One region of the Streptomyces sp. NPDC021749 genome, then DNA from elsewhere that is predicted to be linked to it. Evidence: riboswitches for the same ligand, from Rfam matches in the RefSeq annotation. Region 1 holds a riboswitch; the other holds the start of a gene.
What was found. Region 1 has a riboswitch for S-adenosylmethionine ahead of thrC (threonine synthase). Riboswitches for the same ligand answer to the same signal wherever they lie in the genome.

Region 1 (3,296 bases):
GTCCAGCATCCGGACGCGCTGTCCGCCGGTGTCGGCCCGGTCCAGCACGTCGCCGGTCCGCCGCACCTTCTCCCGGTCGCCCTCACCGAGCGCGGCACACACCCACACCGCGTCCGTCTCGGGACCGATCGCCGACAGCCCCGACACCAGCCCGCCCCCGCCCCGCTTCGCGGTCAGCGCCCCGCCCTCCCCCACGGCGTACGAGACCGGTCCGCGGTTGGACGCGACGAGAACCTCGGCACCTGCGTTGCCCACACTGCGCTCGGAGACCATGTCGCGAGATTAACCAGTGACAGATCCGTGCAAACGTGCGACGCGGGTCAGGCCGCCCGCCTGGCCGCGTATTCCGGGATGTCGGTCATGGGCGGCCGTTCCTCGGTGTCCACGTCCGTGGTCCGGGGCACGAAGCCCGCCTCGCCGCGGTCGAACTGGGTGAGCCGGGGCCGCACCAAGTGGCCGCGGGCCAGGCGGAGTTGGGCGGTGCGGTAGATCGCGGCGGCCATCCTGCCGAGGGCCTGGCCGTCCTGATGGCGGTGCTTGCGTACGCCGACGTCCACCTGGGCGAGGGCGTCCAGGCCGACGGTGTGCAGTGCGTCGACGAGCAGGCCCAGCTCGACGCCGTAGCCGACCGGGAAGGGCAGCCGCTCCAGCAGCGAACGGCGGGCCGCGTACTCGCCGCCCAGCGGCTGGACGAAGCCGGCCAGCTGCGGCCAGTGGAGGTTGAGCAGCGGACGGGCGACGAGTTCGGTGACCCGGCCGCCCTGGCCCGGCCCCGCACCCTCGCCCCCGGTCTCCAGCGGGCGGTCGTACATCGCCTTGACGAACTGCAGGTCCGGATCGGTCAGCAGCGGCCCGACGATCCCGGCGACGAAGGTCGCGGAGAACTCGCGCAGATCGGCGTCGACGAAGCAGACGATGTCGCCGGTGGTCGCGAGAAGCGAGCGCCACAGCACCTCGCCCTTGCCGGGGACGACGGGGAGCCGCGGCAGCACCGCGTCACGGTGGACGACCTTGGCACCGGCCGCCGCCGCGACGTCGGCCGTCCGGTCCGTGGACCCGGAATCCAGCACCACCAGCTCGTCGACCAGCGGGACGGCGTCGGTCATCAGCTCGGCACGGATCGTCGCCACGATCGCGCCGACCGTGGCCTCCTCGTCCAGCGCGGGCAGGACGACACTGACCGTACGGCCCGTCTGGCGCTTGGCCGCCAGCAGCTGCTCCAATGGGCGATCGGCAGCCGACCACGAGCGACTGCGCAGCCAGCGCTCCACCTCTTCCAGCACGTTTACGACTCCTCGGTGGCCGCCGGTGCAGCGGTCGCTATGTGGTCCATCGTGTGATCCATCTCGCGGTTCGGACGACTATCTCAACTGTCAGTGCCTTCGGTTACAGTCTTGAACAACGCGGATGACCCTCGCATGCCGGGGTCGCCACGCGACAAACGCCTGGGTTTCGTCCCAGCGCCATACCGCTCATCCAGAGGGGCAGAGGGATACGGCCCGTTGAAGCCCCGGCAACCCTCCAGTCGGTCTCCGCGTCCAGCGCGCCGAGGCTCCCGGCTAGGGAAGGTGCCAAATCCGTCTCGCGACGAGATGCGCCGCGAGGAAGATGAGGAGAAAGGGCCTCGCCTCCATGGCTGTGCAAGTCACCGAAACCACCGCAAACCCCACTCCCGTCGCTCTGGGCCCCGCCGTCGCGTTGTCCTGCCGGGAGTGCGGTGAGCGCTTCGACCTCGGCCCGATCTTCGCCTGTGCCAGCTGTTTCGGGCCGCTCGAAGTCGCCTACGACCTGCCGAGCGGCGACCCTGAGGCCCTGAGGAAGCAGATCGAGGCCGGCCCGGACAACATCTGGCGCTACGCCCCGCTGCTCCCGGTCCCCGCCGACGTGGCCGAGAAGCCGAACCTCAACCCCGGCTTCACCAAGCTCGTCAAGGCCGACCGGCTCGCCGCCGAGCTCGGCGTCACCGGCGGCCTGTACGTCAAGGACGACTCCGGCAACCCGACCCACTCCTTCAAGGACCGCGTCGTCGCGATCGCCGTCGAGGCCGCCCGCGCCTTCGGCTTCACGACCCTGTCCTGCTCCTCGACCGGCAACCTCGCCGGTGCGGTCGGCGCCGCGGCGCGCCGCGCGGGCTTCAAGTCCTGCGTCTTCATCCCGCACGACCTGGAGGCCGGCAAGGTCGTCATGGCCGCGATCTACGGCGGTGACCTGGTCGGCATCGAGGGCAACTACGACGACGTCAACCGCTTCTGCTCGGAGCTCATCGGCGACCCGCTCGGCGAGGGCTGGGGCTTCGTCAACGTCAACCTGCGGCCCTACTACGGCGAGGGTTCCAAGACCCTTGCCTACGAGATCTGCGAGCAGCTCGGCTGGCAGCTGCCGGACCAGATCGTCATCCCGATCGCGTCCGGCTCCCAGCTGACGAAGATCGACAAGGGCCTCAAGGAGCTGATCGCCCTCGGGCTGGTCGAGGACAAGCCGTACAAGATCTTCGGTGCCCAGGCGGAGGGCTGCTCGCCGGTGTCGACGGCCTTCAAGGCCGGGCATGACGTCGTGCGCCCGCAGAAGCCGAACACCATCGCCAAGTCGCTGGCGATCGGCAACCCGGCGGACGGTCCGTACGTACTGGACATCGCGCGCCGTACCGGCGGTGCGGTGGAGGACGTCGACGACGAGCAGGTCGTGGACGCGATCAAGCTGCTGGCCCGGACGGAGGGCATCTTCGCGGAGACCGCGGGCGGGGTGACCGTCGGTGTGACCAGGAAGCTCATCGAGGAGGGGCTGCTCGACCCGGCGCTGACCACCGTTGTCCTCAATACGGGTGACGGCCTGAAGACGCTGGACGCGGTCGCGCCGACCACCGGGCCGACGGCCACGATCCGTCCGAACCTGGACGCGTTCCGCGCGGCCGGCCTGGCCGGCTGAGTCCGCGCCGTCCTTCGCACACGTACTCCGTAATCCCTGTCCGGAAGGCAGAACCATGAGCGTCACGGTCCGCATCCCCACCATCCTCCGCACGTACACCGGCGGCGAGGCCGAGGTCACCGCCGAGGGCGCGACCCTCTCCGAGGTGATCGCCGATCTGGAGGAGAACCACCAGGGCATCGCGGCCCGGGTGCTCGACGACGCCGGCAAGCTGCGCCGCTTCGTGAACGTCTACGTCAACGACGACGACGTCCGCTTCGAGCAGGGGCTGGAGACGCCGACGCCGGACGGCGCGGGCGTCTCGATCATCCCCGCGGTCGCCGGAGGCTGCTGACCTTCCGTCCGGGCCGGCCGCGCGTTCTTACGGGCGC
Region 2 (3,296 bases), on a different contig from region 1:
TCCTGACGCAGCACGAGCAGCCCGAGCCGTTCGAGCTGGGCCCGGAGGTCGACGAGAACGGCGTCCGCCGCAAGATCAAGCGGTCGCAGAAGCTCCGCGCCAAGCTCTCCAAGAGCTACTACGGCGAGGACAACGTCATCCCCAAGCCCACGGTCGAGGAGTACCGGGAGATCACCAGCGGCCACGGCCACCACTGATCACTCGCGCGCCTCGTAGCGCACCGTAGGTAGTACGCCACCCAGAGGGCCCCGTCCGCACGTCGGACGGGGCCCTCCGGCGTGCCGTCCGTCTCGATAGGGTGAACGGCATAAGCAGGACAGACACCAGGAGCGTGGACCATGAACGTTGTGACCCCGGCAGGCGGCGACAGCGTGGCGGCCCACACCTGGCCGGGCCTCCTGAACGCCCTGCTCGACGGCCGCGACCTCACCGCCGACGACACCGCCTGGGCGATGGACAGGATCATGCGGGGCGAGGCCAGCGACGCCCAGATCGCCGGATTCGCGGTGGCCCTGCGCGCCAAGGGCGAGACCGTCGCGGAGATCTCCGGACTGGTCCGGACGATGTACGAGCACGCCCGGCTGATCGAGGTGCCGGGCCCCAGCGTCGACATCGTCGGCACCGGCGGCGACGGCGCCAAGACCGTCAACATCTCCACCATGTCCTCGATCGTCGTCGCCGGCACCGGCGCCAAGGTCGTCAAGCACGGCAACCGCGCCGCGTCCTCCGCCAGCGGCGCCTCCGACGTCCTGGAGAAGCTCGGCGTCAACCTCGACCTCACCCCGCAGCGGGTCACCGAGGTCGCCCAGGAGGCCGGCATCACCTTCTGCTTCGCGGTGAAGTTCCACCCCTCCCTCCGGCACGTCGCCAACGCCCGCGGCCAGCTCGGCATCCGCACCACGTTCAACGTGCTCGGCCCGCTGACCAACCCCGCCCGGGTGAAGGCCCAGGCCACCGGCGTCGCGGACGCCCGGATGGCGCCCATCCTGGCCGGCGTGCTCGCCGAGCGCGGCTCCTCCGCCCTGGTCTTCCGCGGCGACGACGGCCTCGACGAGCTGACCACCACCGCCACCTCGCGGGTCTGGATCGTGCGCGACGGCACGGTCCGCGAGGAGGCCTTCGACCCCCGCGACGTCGGCATCCCCCTCGTCCCCGTCGAGGCGCTGCGCGGCGCCGACGCCTCGTACAACGCGGACGTCGCCCGCCGGCTGCTGGACGGCGAGACCGGCCCGGTCCGCGACGCGGTGCTGCTGAACTCCGCGGCCGCACTCGCCGCGCTGGAGCCGTCGGACGCCCCGCTGGCCGAGCAGATCCGGCGCGGCATCGAGCGGGCCGCCGCCTCGATCGACTCGGGCGCGGCCAAGCGGGCGCTGGAGCGCTGGGTGGCCGCCAGCAACGCCTGAGCGGTCGGTGACGCAGGGTGTGACGCGGGGCCCGGTCCGTCATATGGACCGGGCCCTTGCGCGTAAACGCTCTTGTGGCATGATGCTGCGCAGGTCACGAGTGACAGCGACACAGGCCCCGGCCCGCTGTCCGGCAACCCTCCTTCCGTGGCGGGGTGCCCCGGGTGATGACCAGGCCGCAGTCAGCGAGGTCTGCGGCAAGCGCGGATCCCTCGCCAGGGATCCTGGTCCCCGAGGGAGAACTTCCGTGAATCAGCGAATGCGATAGGGCCCCAAGGCCCCTTTTCCGCACCCCTTTTTTCCTTTCACGCTGCGCCCCGCGCCGCGCGCTTCCGCACACCCGAAAGCGCCGCCGCGCCCTGCCCCGCAGCGAATTCGCTCACGCCTCACGGGAGTTCGCCATGTCCGTTTCCGCCGTTGCCGCCGACCGCTCCGTCTGCGCCCCGCTGCCGGTCCTCGGCCGGGACGTCCGGGTCCCGCTCGTGACCGGCGGCGAGGTCGACTACGCCGCGCTGGACTACGCCGCCAGCGCCCCGGCACTGCAGCGGGTCTGGGACGACGTGGCCGCCTACGCCCCCTACTACGGCAGCGTGCACCGCGGCGCCGGATACCTCTCGCAGCTCTCCACCGACCTCTTCGAGAACGCCCGCCGCACGGTTGCCGACTTCCTCGGCTGCCGTATCGAAGGAGGCCCGGGCGAAGACCCGTCGGGCAAGGCCGGTGAGGGGCGACGGGAAGGCGACCAAGTGGTCTTCACCCGCTCCACCACCGACTCGCTCAACCTCCTCGCCGCCGTACTCCCGCAGAACACCCGGGTATTCGTCTTCGAGACCGAGCACCACGCCTCGCTGCTGCCCTGGGAACAGCGCGCCGACCTGACGGTCACCTACCTCAACGCCCCGCGCACCCCGGCGCAGGCCGTCGCAACCCTGGAGCGAGCCCTCGCCGACCGCGAGCCCTACGGCCCGGCCCTGGTCTGCGTCACCGGCGCCTCCAACGTCACCGGCGAACTGTGGCCGGTCCGCGAACTGGCCGCCGCGGCGCATGCGCACGGCGCCCGGATCGTCCTCGACGCCGCGCAGCTCGCCCCGCACCACCCCGTCGACCTCGCCGAACTCGACGTCGACTGGGTCGCCTTCTCCGGCCACAAGCTGTACGCGCCGTTCGGCGCCGGTGTTCTGGCCGGCCGTGCGGACTGGCTGCAGGACGCCGACCCGTACCTGGCGGGCGGCGGCGCCAGCCGCACGGTCTCGCGGCGCCCGGACGGCGGCGTCGACGTCGAATGGCACACCACGGCCGCCCGCCACGAGGCCGGCTCGCCCAACGTCATCGGCGCCTACGCCATCGCCTCCGCCTGCAAGGCGCTCACCGAGGCGGGCTTCGACACACTCGTCGCCCGCGAACAGGAGCTGATCGCGCGGGTCCGCGCGGGGCTGGCCGAGGTCCCCGAGGTGCGCGTCCTCTCCCTCTTCGGCGACGACGCCCCGCGCGTCGGCGTGATCTCCTTCGTGGTGGACGGCTGGAACAGTTCCCACTTCGCCGCCGCCCTCTCCGCCGAGTACGGCATCGGCGTCCGCGACGGCCTCTTCTGCGCGCACCCGCTCGTCCGCACCCTGCTGGGCAGCGCCCCGCAGGACCCCGGCGAGTGCGGCGCCCCCGACGCGGCCCCCGGCGAAAGCTCCCTCAACGCCATCCGCGTGTCCTTCGGCGCGGGCACGCCCGACGAGCATGTCGACCGCTTCCTGCGAGCGGTCAAGGAACTCGTCTCCGACGGCGCCCGCTGGAACTACCGCACGGAGGACGGGCGTTGCGTCCCCGCGTAAGCGGGGGCCTCCCACGTCGTTGGCTGTCCCGCCGTGGGGGTTGCTCGCCGTTGTGCGTTGTGCGCTGTGC

Region 2: another riboswitch for S-adenosylmethionine. It lies ahead of AB0G35_RS36940 (aminotransferase class V-fold PLP-dependent enzyme); the one in region 1 lies ahead of thrC (threonine synthase).

The regions. Positions count from the first base shown of each region.
Region 1 covers NZ_JBFACE010000017.1:134,923-138,218, forward strand. The annotation lists gene AB0G35_RS19220 (trehalose-6-phosphate synthase) at 1-273, opposite strand, end outside; gene AB0G35_RS19225 (glucosyl-3-phosphoglycerate synthase) at 321-1,283, opposite strand; SAM riboswitch class I at 1,470-1,615, shown strand; gene thrC (threonine synthase) at 1,633-2,925, shown strand; gene AB0G35_RS19235 (MoaD/ThiS family protein) at 2,981-3,259, shown strand.
Region 2 covers NZ_JBFACE010000087.1:7,004-10,299, forward strand. The annotation lists gene AB0G35_RS36930 (ubiquinol-cytochrome c reductase cytochrome b subunit) at 1-197, shown strand, start outside; gene trpD (anthranilate phosphoribosyltransferase) at 339-1,403, shown strand; SAM riboswitch class IV at 1,496-1,613, shown strand; gene AB0G35_RS36940 (aminotransferase class V-fold PLP-dependent enzyme) at 1,805-3,226, shown strand.